One region of the Paraburkholderia sp. BL23I1N1 genome, then DNA from elsewhere that is predicted to be linked to it. Evidence: predicted binding sites of a transcription regulator. Region 1 holds the regulator's gene; each other region holds the start of a gene.
The links. The regulator LexA, encoded in region 1, represses DNA repair genes until DNA is damaged. The targets are predictions, from matches to a motif close to ACTGTATNNNNATACAGT.

Region 1 (4,201 bases):
GTGCCGGCGTCCGGTGCGGCAATGCCGAGCAGCATGCGCAACGTGGTGGTCTTGCCCGCGCCGTTCGGGCCGAGCAGGCCGAAACATTCGCCGGCGTTGACGTGAAACGACAGTCCGTCGACGACCATCTTTTCGCCGTAGCTTTTCTTAACCTGGTGGAATTCAATGGCGGCTTCAGACATGGATCGATCGAGGCTCCGCGAAATGACGCAAATGACCGGTAAGGCCGCTCATTCTATGGCATCGGCAGAGATGTGTTGATCGACTCTGGATGCGCCGGGCGGTGTTTCTTGCGCTGCCGCAAAGGCTCACGGGTGACCTTAACCCGGCCCGAATCCAGCGCGCACCTGTTTAGGGCGCACTTAGCGTTTTCCATCCCTTGCAACCTGAATTGCGGCGCACCATGATTCATTCAGACCGCGTTTCTCGCGGATGGGAGAAAAATCATGGCGAGCTACCAAAAAATTCTGTTGTGCTACGACGGCTCGCGCGAAGGCCGCAAAGCGTTACGTTGCGGCGCCGACCTGGCGTTGGATCTGAAGGCGGAAACGCACTTGTTGTCGGTGGTTGACATGCGCTCGAGCATTGCGCAAAGCGCGGGCCTGCTGACCGATGTAGCCTGTGGCAGTTTCGAAAAAACAGCCCGCGACATCCTGCAGGAAGGAGTGGACTGGCTCACCGAACGCGGCGTGTCTGCGCAAGGGCATTTTGCATTTGGCCATCCGGTTGACGAGATCGCCAACCTTGCCAACGAGTTGCATGTCGACCTCGTGGTGGTCGGCCATCGTTGCCGCACCGGCCTGTCGCGATGGTGGATGGGTGCGGGCAATACGCCGCTGCTCGATCGGGTCTCGTGCAGCATTCTGGTAGCGTGCTCGTCCGCGCAGGAGCAGCAACAAGCAGCGGCGGCTTGACGAGGCGGTCACTCGTTCAGATTGACCGCGGCGAGCTTCCATGTGAACAAACCTTCGCGCAGCAAGATCGCCGAGTAACGTGTGTCGCCCGCACCATGCTGGTAGGTAACGACGAACTCGTTGAGGCCGCGATAGCCCGCCGTGGTTTGCGGCGGTTGCGGTGGCGTCGTGTTGTTCTCGTTGCTAGTTGTGCCGCCGGTCGTGCCGTTGGCCGTATTGCCGGCAGCAGCGGGCGCCGGTTCCGGTGCGGGCGAACCCGCAGCAGGCGGAACTGGCGGCCGTTCGCCCGGGTTGCCGCGTGGCGGCATGCCGTTCAGCAATGCCGCCACGCCGTCGGGCGTCGCATAAGCGTCCACGAGCGGACCGATTAAAGCCACGCCGATCATTGCGCCAATCGCCGCGAACGGATTGCCGTTGCCATGCGCGTCAATCCGACGGGTCAGCAAGCCGGTGACCTGCTGCTTCAGGCTCTCGCGCAACGCGGGAAAGTCGACGTATTGATTGACGGTTTGCGCATCGCGCGCATCCGCCGCGCGTTTGAGGTTATTCAGCGCCATGTAGGGCGACGCGTAGCCGAACCCCAACGCGGCAATCACCGCAATCACAATCAAACTGATGATCAGCGGCCGAATGGCGCCGCGCTTCGTGCGAGTTGAAAATGCCATCGAATGAGACTCTCCATCAGGTGTCATCTAACGTGGACCGCGGCCACGCGAAAAAGGATCCCAGGTGATGCAATATTCGAGTAGGCGCGGAAGGCCGAAAGACTTTTTGCCGGGCGTCGCACGCCGGGCGTCGCATGCCGAGTGTCGCACGTCGCATTCGGCACGCCGCTCATCTCCAGTGGAATAGAGTGCGCGCGCAGTGCAGCTTATGACTCGAACACCGCGCCATGCAGGTTAGCTTCGTCGGCGATGCAACGATCGATCATGCGGCACACGGCGTCTACCGTGCCGACCATGATCAGCCGCGACGGCCCGTGATAGACGCGCACCGGCGCACGACGCGCAGGTTCAGCTGTATTCAGCCCGGAATTCAGCGACACGCGAGCAAAGGCCGGCAACGAGGACGGCAAACCCGATACGCCCGCAGGCGCGTCGAATAGCGATGGAGTACTGGCCGGGGACGCCTCGATCAATGAGCAGGGCACCAGCTTGCGCAGATGGCGCAAACGACCAAACTGGCGAAAAGGCAGCAGGCGGGCAAGGCGTTCCATGAGTCTCTCCAGGCGATTCAACGTTGGGGCAGCTTCGGATTGGCGGACGAGCGGGGGGTTAGAACTCGCCCGGGCGGATCAGCCCGACGGCGATACCCTCGAGCGCGAACTCCGCACTGCCGGTTTCAACGAAGATGTTGTCGTAATCGGGGTTCTCGGCGATCAGCTCGATGCCGTTCGGCCGGCGCTTCAGGCGCTTGACCGTTACATCGTCGCCAAGGCGCGCGATGATGATCTGGCCGTCTTTGGCTTCGCTTTTCTTCTGCACCGCGAGCAGGTCGCCGTCGAAGATGCCCGCGTCGCGCATGGACAGACCGCGCACCTTCAGCAGGTAGTCCGGCTTGCTCGAGAACAGCGCCGGGTCGCATGCGTAGTGCTGCGAGATATGTTCCTGCGCCAGGATCGGGCTACCCGCTGCAACGCGGCCGATCAGCGGCAGCGACAACTGCATGATGCTGGCGTGCGGCAGCGTGAACTGGTACGGCGAATCTTCCGGGCCCGACAACAGGCGAATGCCGCGCGATGCGCCGGCCGCGAGTTCGATCACGCCCTTGCGAGCCAGCGCCCGCAAATGTTCTTCTGCCGAGTTGGCCGAGCTGAAACCCAGTTCGGCGGCGATCTCCGCGCGGGTGGGCGGAAAACCGGTGCGTTCGATGGCCCGGCGGATCAGATCGAAAACCTGCTGCTGTCGTGCGGTGAGTTTTGTCATAGCGTCACTGTATGTATGAACAGGTGCCTGTATTTTTATACAGTATTCCGCGCAATTCAAGCTTTACTTTAAGTTCGTGCCCTGGGGGGGCGCTCCAACGCCGAAAATGGACGTCCCAACACCCGTTTTCGTGTCGCGACGCCTTATCCGGCCGCCATTACCACTTTTGCGTATTAAAAAATGAAGAAACATTATTTTTAATGATGAAAGCTCTTCGATAGACTGCCCTTCGAGTTGGCGCTCATGTGCACGTGACCGCGACGCAAAACAACACCACGCTGTTTCAGCGGACCACATCGCGGAGCAAGTTGGCATGAACCATCAAGGTACGGGGCTGGCTGGCAGGACCAGAAAACTCATTGCGGCGCTTGCATTCGGCACGTTCGGCGCCCTCGGCACGTTTGCCGCAGTCGGCGTCACGACAGAGGCACACGCTGCCGATACGACGCTGCTGAACGTGTCGTACGACCCGACACGTGAGCTGTACCAGGACGTCAACCAGGCATTCGGCAAGGAATGGAAGGCGAAAACGGGCGAGACGATCACCTTCAAGCAGTCGCACGGCGGCTCGGGTGCGCAAGCGCGTTCGGTGCTGGACGGGTTGCAGGCGGACGTCGTGACACTGGCGCTTGCCTACGACATCGACGCGCTGGCCAACAAGGGTCTGCTCGACAAGGGCTGGCAGAAGCGTTTGCCGGACAACGCTTCGCCGTACACGTCGACGATCGTGTTTCTGGTGCGCAGGGGGAACCCGAAGCACATCAAGGATTGGGACGATCTGATCAAACCGGGTGTGTCGATCGTCACGCCGAATCCGAAGACCTCGGGGGGGGCGCGCTGGAACTACCTGGCCGCATGGGCCTATGCCGAACATCAGCCAGGCGGCAACGATCAGAAGGCCAAAGAATTCGTCGGCAAGCTCTATAAGAATGCCGGCGTGCTGGATTCGGGCGCGCGAGGTGCAACCACCAGCTTCGTGCAACGCGGGATCGGCGACGTGCTGATCGCGTGGGAGAACGAAGCATTTCTGTCGCTGAAGGAATTCGGTCCGGACAAGTTTGAAATCGTCGTGCCGTCGGTGAGCATTCTGGCCGAGCCGCCGGTCGCGGTGGTGGACAAGGTGGTCGACAGGCACGGCACGCGCAAACTGGCCGAGGCGTATCTGAACTTCCTCTACAGCGAGCAGGGTCAGGAAATCGCCGCGAAAAACTTCTACCGTCCGCGTTCAAGCAAGGTGGCGGCCGAGCTGACTTCGAAGTTTCCGAAGCTGAAGCTCTACACGGTGGACGATTCGTTCGGCGGCTGGGCGAACGCGCAGAAGACGCACTTTGCCGACGGCGGCGTGTTCGATTCGATTTACTC
Region 2 (4,201 bases), 1.6 Mb from region 1:
AGCTTCGAGCGGCGACAGGTCGTCCGGGCGGCGCGCGCGAATATGCGCCTGCAGCGCATGCAGCGGCGCAAGTCCGCGCGACAGGCCGAACCACACCAGCAGGATCGCCAGCGGCAGGATCACGAACTGCGGCAGGATCACGCCTTTGATGATGTCGTTGGCAAGCTGGCTGCGTTTGTCGAGCGTCTCGGCGACCTGCACCAGCACCGGCTGCGCGCCGGGTGTCTGCGGAAACTCGACGGTCGTATAGGCGACGCGGATGTCGTTGCCGCGCAGCACGTCGTCACGGAATTCGACGAGACCCGGGGGAGGGCGGTCCTCCTCGTGCGGCAGCGGCATGTCGCGCTCGCCGCCCACCAGTTCGCCGCGCGTGCCGAGCACCTGATAGAACACGCTGTCGACATTGTCGGTGCGCAGAAAGTCGCGGGTGGAATCGGGCAGCGACAACTCCGCCACGCCGTTGATCGGATGGATCTGGCGGGCCAGCACGTAGGCGTCGGTTTCGAGCGCGCGGTCAAACGGGCCGTTGGCGATCGACTTGGCGACCAGGTAGGTGACGGCGAGGCTCATCGGCCAAAGCAGCAGCAGCGGCGCCAGCATCCAGTCGAGAATCTCGCCGAACAGCGAGCGCGGGCGCGCTTCGGCGGCGGCTTCGGTCTCGTCGGGCGGGGCGAACGGATTGGCGTAGCGCTCGTCGCGTGCCTCGTCGAGGTCCGCCGCGTGCGCCGTAGCGCGGTCTGCGCGTGCGGACATGGGCGTCTTCTATTTGTAGTGATGGCTCGCCGGCATCGCGGCCGACGGAGGCGAAGACGGCGATCCCGGCGATGCCGGCGCTTCGGGCTCACCGGACGCAGGCGGCGCGAGCGGGTTGTCGCTCGCGTTCACATTTGTGCTCGTGTTCGCGGGCAGGGCGGCTTTCTCGAGGCAGTACCCGAGGCCTCGCACGGTGATGATGCGCACGCCGCTCGGCTCGATCTTCTTGCGCAGCCGGTGCACGTACACTTCGATCGCGTTATTGCTGACTTCCTCGCCCCATTCGCACAGATGGTCGACGAGCTGTTCCTTCGATACCAGCCGCCCGATCCGTTGCAGCAGCACTTCGAGCAAACCGAGCTCGCGCGCCGACAGGTCGATCACCTGCTCGTTGACATAGGCGATCCGGCCAACCTGATCGAACGACAGCGAGCCGTGCCGCACCACCGTCGGGCCGCCGCCCGCGCCGCGCCGGGTCAGCGCGCGCACGCGCGCCTCGAGCTCGTTCAGGGCAAAGGGTTTGGCCATGTAATCGTCGGCGCCGAGATCGAGGCCTTTGACGCGTTCGTCGACGCTGTCCGCAGCGGTGAGGATCAGTACCGGCAGGTTCGAATTGCGGGCGCGCAGGCGGCGCAGCACCTCGAGCCCCGACATGCGCGGCAGGCCCAGATCGAGGATCAGCAGGTCGAAAGTTTGCACCGACAGGGCGGTGTCGGCCTCGACGCCGTTCTTCACATGATCGACGGCATAGGCCGATTGGCGGAGTGATCGAACCAGACCGTCCGCGAGTATGCTGTCGTCTTCGGCAATCAGAATTCGCATGGTGCGCCAACCTGGCCTGGCCGGCGCCGTGGGGTGTCCCCCCGGCGCACAGCGGTCTCCGAAAATTATTGTGGGTAGTTGGGCAGCGCGACGGTAAAAATGCGCGTTCGCATGAGAATCGTGCTTGCCAAAACTACTGTTTTTTTATACAGTGTCTGAGTTTCGTGTGCTGCCATCTAAAAGTGGGCCGCACATCTGCCTCAGACGCCGTTCATCATAGCAAAGGACGATTCATGGAAGAAAGCAAGAAAGGCTCGGCTGGACTGACTGCTGAAAAGAGCAAGGCACTCGCTGCCGCGCTCGCGCAGATCGAAAAGCAGTTCGGCAAAGGGTCGGTCATGCGGCTCGGCGCGGGTGAGGCGGTCGAAGATATCCAGGTGGTCTCAACGGGATCACTCGGCCTCGACATCGCACTGGGCGTCGGTGGTTTGCCGCGTGGCCGGGTGGTCGAAATTTATGGTCCGGAATCGTCCGGTAAAACCACGCTGACGCTGCAAGTCGTGGCTGAAATGCAGAAGCTCGGTGGTACGGCGGCGTTTATCGACGCGGAGCACGCGCTGGATATCCAGTACGCGGGCAAGCTCGGCGTGAACGTTAATGAACTGCTGGTCTCGCAGCCGGACACCGGCGAACAGGCGCTCGAAATCGCCGACGCACTGGTGCGCTCGGGCTCGATCGACATGATCGTGATCGACTCGGTCGCGGCACTCGTACCGAAGGCTGAAATCGAAGGTGAAATGGGCGACTCGCTGCCGGGTCTGCAAGCGCGTCTGATGTCGCAAGCGCTGCGCAAGCTCACCGGCACGATCAAGCGTACCAACTGCCTCGTGATCTTCATCAACCAGATCCGTATGAAGATCGGTGTGATGTTCGGCAATCCGGAAACTACCACGGGCGGTAACGCGCTGAAGTTCTACGCGTCGGTGCGTCTGGACATTCGCCGGATCGGTTCGATCAAGAAGAACGACGAAGTGATCGGTAACGAAACGCGCGTGAAGGTGGTGAAGAACAAGGTTGCGCCACCGTTCCGTGAAGCGATTTTCGACATTCTGTATGGCGAGGGCATTTCCCGTCAGGGCGAAGTCATCGACCTCGGTGTGCAAGCCAAGATCGTCGACAAGGCCGGTGCCTGGTACAGCTACAACGGCGAACGTATTGGTCAGGGTAAGGACAACGCGCGTGAATTCCTGCGCGAAAATCCGGATGTCGCCCGTGAGATCGAAAACCGTATTCGCGAATCGCTGGGCGTGAATGCCATGGCGGAAGTGGCGACCGGTGCGGCCGCTGAAGTCGCGGGCGAAGAAGAGTAACCAGCACGTGATACGCAAGGGCCGGCCGCTGTCCAAGAATGGACGCAACAACGCGGACGGCCCGCGCGAGGATGACAACGATCCGTTCGAGTCGTTCGACGCGCATGATCGCGCTTCGGGTCGTCAATCTCAGTCTGAATCTTCCGCGCAAGCTGAAGCAGACCCGTCCGAAACCACCTACACCCGCTCGCGCCGCACACCCGGCGAGGCGAAGTCAGGGCAGGACGAAGCCAAAAAATCCCAACGCCCGGCCCGTTCGCTAAAAGGACGTGCGCTCGGCTATTTGTCCCGGCGTGAATACAGCCGCTCTGAACTGGCGCGCAAATTGAAGCCGTTCGTCGAAGAAACCGATTCGCTCGATACCTTGCTCGACGCGCTGGAGGCCGAAAACTGGCTGTCCGATTCGCGCTTTGCTGAAAGCCTGATCCATCGGCGCGCGTCACGCCTGGGCGCAAGCCGGATCGTCGGCGAATTGAAGCAGCACGCAGTGGACCAAACGCTGGTCGAAGAGGCCAGTGCGCAACTGCGCGAAACCGAACTCGCGCGCGCTCGAGCCGTCTGGGGGAAGAAATTCGATCGGCTGCCCGAAACGGCCGCCGAGCGCGCCAAACAGGCGCGCTTTCTGGCGTCGCGCGGTTTCTCGGGTGCCACGATCGGCAAAATCCTCAAAGGATTCGACGAGGATTGAAGTGGCGCATAGCCGCAAACCGCGGGCAAACCGCGGGCAAATCGCGGGCAAACGGCGGCAATCCCGCAGCAAACCCTCGCCGCGTACGTCACTTCGTGATAAGGGTTCCCGCGCTGAACCGCCTGCTGGGTGGGCCTGCGGATTCCAACCTGTCTCAAATACCCAGTATGCTAAAATTCACGGGTTTTCCAATCCGGCCTTTCCTTCCCGCATGCCGCTCTCCCCGCCAGTGTCCCGTCAGTTGCGCCACCGTCGCGCAATCAGAGCGGAAGCCTATGAGCGAGCCGATGGCCTGTGGGATGTGGAAGCGTGCTTGACCGACGAAAAACCGCGCGATGTGGTGCTTGCGTCGGGCGTCCGGCCCAATGGTCAGCCGATCCATGAACTCTGGCTTCGCATCACCATCGATCGCAAGCTCAACGTCGTCGACGCCGAAGCGTCGTCCGACTGGGTGCCCTATCCAGGCTTGTGCCAAGCCAGCAATCCCGCCTACCGTGCCCTCATCGGACTCAATCTGTTCCAGAACTTCCGTCGCGATGCTGCCCGTTTGCTGGCCGGCACGGCTGGCTGTACGCATCTCACCGAGTTGTGCGCGCTCCTGCCTACCGCCGCAATCCAGGCGTTCGCC
Region 3 (4,201 bases), 1.3 Mb from region 1:
CGCTCGGTACGTATGAGCATTTTCAGCGGCCGACGATAGATCGGCCGCTGGTCGCGCATCATCAGGCGCAGCGGTTTGTCGAGCATCCAGACAGGGCGAGGCGGCGATGGCAATGCACTGTCGGGCAGATCGAATGAGGCTTGAGCATCAACCGATGGCGTTACGGATATACAGCGGCTTTTAGCGTCACTCGTTTTGTCAGACTGTTGCGATATGTGCAATGGATGTGCTGTGCGTTCTGCCTCTGCCTGTTCCGTAGCATCGCCGTCTACGCGCACACTCTCCAATGCAGCGTGCTGCAACTCATCGGTCAGCCAGGTTTTATCCGCTTTGATTTTTTTCCTGACTTTCGCAGACGAACGCTTCTTGCGTGAAAACGCTTGCGCCTGGTAGGCCTCGGCGCGCATTGCCCGCTCAGGCCGATGATCGTCCTGCACCGACATCTGCAGCACGTTCTCCGGTCCCAAACGCGCGCTCAAGCGTTCGAGTAGACGCGCGATCGAATCGCCGTCTGATTCGGGCATTGGAAACAAGGTGTCCGACCGCCCTGCATGCTCGTCGATCTGATCCGCGACCAGCTTCAACTCGATCACGGGCGCCACCAGAACTGTCTGATTCAACTTCTCACGCAACAGCCAGATCAGATGCTCGGCATCGCGCGACGGTATGGCCCACGCGACCTTCAGACTCGACGTCTTAGGCGCATGACGGGAAGCCAATTCATGTTCAAGCAACAACGTATAACCGCTGAGCGCCGCATGATGTGCGCTCAACCATCCGGCCAGTTGCACAATCAGCCGACGCGCGGCGAACAGCAATGCATCGGCATTATCGACCCGCGACGGCAACTCCAACTGCGCATGAAACGATGCCGGCGCCCGAAACGATTCGCGCGGATCCGGACGCGTGCCATAGGCTTGCGCCAGCAGATCCAGAATGCCACTGCCGAAACGCCGCACGACACCTGACCTTGGCAACTGACGCAAATCGGCCAGCGTCGAGCAACCGACATGGGTAAACACATCACGATGCGCCTGCGCAACCGGCAGCAACGAGACAGATATGCGATCGAGGACCCGCGCCAGCGAGGTTTCCTTTATCACATGCCAACGATGCCCCTGCCGAGCAGCATGCGCCTGCGCCAACAGCCACGCGCCCCATGCTGTCGGTGCGCACGCGATGCGCGCCGTATAGCCGAATTCAGCTACCGTCGCGGATACCCGTGACAACAACGCGCGCAAGCCGCCAAACAATCGCAAACCAGCGCCGACTTCCAGCAATAAGGTATGCGCATGCGCAAGCGATACCTTCGGGGTGTACGTCAGCAAAGCGAGCGCCATCGCCTCGAACGCCTGGGTTTCGCGGGCTGTGTCCGCGATAAGCATCTTGAGACCAGGAGCCAAAGCCAATGCGTACGAGCGCGAATGACCCGCATGCACCCCGGCACGCAATGCGTCGAAATCCGGCATCAGGATGTGCGCGTGATCGGCCAACGCATAGCAGCGCACCTCGGTGACGTCTTCCGCACCGGGAGGTTGGTTTGCCTCGTTGCCGGGCTCACACCGATACGGCTTCGCGGGTGAACCATCCGGGAGCGGCTCGATAGGCTTCACGGCTTCCAGCGACAAGAGTGGCAATGTGACTGCTATCCACAACATGTTTGATCTCTCGTCCTTGATTGCTGCCGACTCCGCTTTCCGGCAGCACGACGCTTTGTAACGGCAAAACGAGACGCAGAGGCTCCGCTAGCGGCGGACCGCGGCGCTTGAAGATATCGATCGAGATACCGATCTCCTGCAACCATTGACGACGGTTGATCGTCTGCGCATTAGCCGGCAAGAGCGGTTCACAGATCATTCGCAACGGCGCCGGCGAAGATTGCGTGGCGGCTTCGACGGGCCGGATCAAAAATGCTAGCGAGGCCGACTCCTGAGCCGCCACCTGCAGACGCCGAACCTTATCGGCGCGGGCATTCGGCAGCCATACCAGCACGGCCCCCACACCATCCTGCTTCAATGCCTGAGCAGCGGCCCACAGACCCTGGTCTTCACTCGAGCGCACCCATAAGACGCGTTCGACATCGATACCCCAAGCCCTCAGTGCCGAAGCACAGGGCTGGTAAGGAGGCGCCACGAGCATGACGTACCGTTCGGCTTGTGCCGTAAGATGCCGAAGCACGCGGGCCAGCAGACGCAGTTCGCCGACTCCTTCGTGTTCAATCAATAACTCCGTCAGGCCGCCGGCCGACCAGCCTTGTCCGGGCAGCAGTCGATCCAGCGCAGCATAGCCGCTGGAAATCACCCGCGAATCCGCCTCGGCAAGCTCATTGCCCTGCCACACCTGACGCCGCAATTGCGACGACAGCGCTGTTGTCGCCAGATGAATCGCTGCTGCCATAGACACGCTCGTTCAATAGGGAATACTCCGCCCTGCCCGGCATCGGGCAAGCATGGGGCGACGAGCTTTCACTGTATATTTATACAGTATTCTGAGGCGGATGTTAAGACGAGGTGAGGCGACGAAACGCGCGAAGGAAGAAAATGAAGAGGGGTGGTGAAGTTGTTTTGTTGCAGATTTTTCGCCTGCAGGAGCAGTTGTCCTTTGGCGTTGCTATCAAGCGAACAAAACTAGAGTTAGCGTGCTCTGGAAGGGATGAAAGCGGAGAGCCGCGCGGCGTGTATGCTGCGGATATGGGCCTGGCCGGATCAGATAGCGTACGACGCCGGGACACAACCCTCGCCGGCCGCTTCCCGGCCGTATTGACGGTGTTTTTTCCGGCCGTCCTGCTGACGGGTGACGCAAAGGCGGCGGATCAGCGGAAACGGACGCGCCTTTGCCGGGGTCATGATGCCGCAAGCGTACTGACGCCGCTTCTTTCTTGCCGCTGTTTTTTGCGGGCTGTAAACGCAGAAACCCCACCTTTGCGGGTGGGGTTTCTGTTTGCTGCGGGGGAGCCTGACGATTACCTACTTTCACACGGGAATCCGCACTATCATCGGCGTGGAGTCGTTTCACGGTCCTGTTCGGGATGGGAAGGGGTGGGACCGACTCGCTATGGTCATCAGGCATGACTTGTTGCCGTGTCGCCCTGGCGGGCGGCACAACCAATCGGGAAGAAGTAGTTTCTGATGATGGTTTCATCAGATGAAGTCTGGGCTGTGTTGTTTCCGGCACAACACTGATCTCAACCGTGCGTGTGTAAAACACACCGGTTATAGGATCAAGCCTTACGGGCAATTAGTATCAGTTAGCTTAACGCATTACTGCGCTTCCACACCTGACCTATCAACGTCCTGGTCTTGAACGACCCTTCAAGGGGCTCGAAGCCCCGGGGATATCTCATCTTAAGGCGAGTTTCCCGCTTAGATGCTTTCAGCGGTTATCTCTTCCGAACATAGCTACCCGGCGATGCCACTGGCGTGACAACCGGTACACCAGAGGTTCGTCCACTCCGGTCCTCTCGTACTAGGAGCAGCCCCCTTCAAATATCCAGCGCCCACGGCAGATAGGGACCAAACTGTCTCACGACGTTTTAAACCCAGCTCACGTACCTCTTTAAATGGCGAACAGCCATACCCTTGGGACCGGCTACAGCCCCAGGATGAGATGAGCCGACATCGAGGTGCCAAACACCGCCGTCGATATGAACTCTTGGGCGGTATCAGCCTGTTATCCCCAGAGTACCTTTTATCCGTTGAGCGATGGCCCTTCCATACAGAACCACCGGATCACTATGACCTGCTTTCGCACCTGCTCGACTTGTCGGTCTCGCAGTTAAGCACGCTTATGCCATTGCACTATCAGCACGATTTCCGACCGTACCTAGCGTACCTTCGTACTCCTCCGTTACACTTTGGGAGGAGACCGCCCCAGTCAAACTGCCTACCATGCACTGTCCCCGACCCGGATCACGGGCCAAGGTTAGAACCTCAAACAAACCAGGGTGGTATTTCAAGGACGGCTCCACGCAAACTGGCGTTCACGCTTCATAGCCTCCCACCTATCCTACACAGATCGGTTCAAAGTCCAATGCAAAGCTACAGTAAAGGTTCATGGGGTCTTTCCGTCTAGCCGCGGGGAGATTGCATCATCACAAACACTTCAACTTCGCTGAGTCTCGGGAGGAGACAGTGTGGCCATCGTTACGCCATTCGTGCAGGTCGGAACTTACCCGACAAGGAATTTCGCTACCTTAGGACCG

Region 2: the regulator LexA is predicted to act here: its motif matches at 1,711-1,728, upstream of recA (recombinase RecA).
Region 3: the regulator LexA is predicted to act here: its motif matches at 2,468-2,485, upstream of imuA (translesion DNA synthesis-associated protein ImuA).

Annotation. Positions count from the first base shown of each region.
Region 1 covers NZ_RAPV01000001.1:1,960,688-1,964,888, forward strand. Annotated here, with positions in the region: gene nodI (nodulation factor ABC transporter ATP-binding protein NodI) at 1-182, opposite strand, end outside; gene B0G76_RS09365 (universal stress protein) at 447-914, shown strand; gene B0G76_RS09370 (DUF2939 domain-containing protein) at 923-1,579, opposite strand; gene B0G76_RS09375 (hypothetical protein) at 1,786-2,130, opposite strand; gene lexA (transcriptional repressor LexA) at 2,189-2,839, opposite strand; gene B0G76_RS09385 (sulfate ABC transporter substrate-binding protein) at 3,153-4,201, shown strand, end outside.
Region 2 covers NZ_RAPV01000001.1:397,713-401,913, forward strand. Annotated here, with positions in the region: gene B0G76_RS01970 (sensor histidine kinase) at 1-753, opposite strand, end outside; gene B0G76_RS01975 (response regulator transcription factor) at 763-1,575, opposite strand; gene recA (recombinase RecA) at 1,809-2,885, shown strand; gene recX (recombination regulator RecX) at 2,893-3,573, shown strand; gene B0G76_RS01990 (DUF2889 domain-containing protein) at 3,785-4,201, shown strand, end outside.
Region 3 covers NZ_RAPV01000001.1:3,258,002-3,262,202, forward strand. Annotated here, with positions in the region: gene B0G76_RS15210 (DNA polymerase Y family protein) at 1-1,658, opposite strand, end outside; gene imuA (translesion DNA synthesis-associated protein ImuA) at 1,558-2,397, opposite strand; rRNA gene rrf (5S ribosomal RNA) at 2,954-3,066, opposite strand; rRNA gene B0G76_RS15225 (23S ribosomal RNA) at 3,217-4,201, opposite strand, start outside.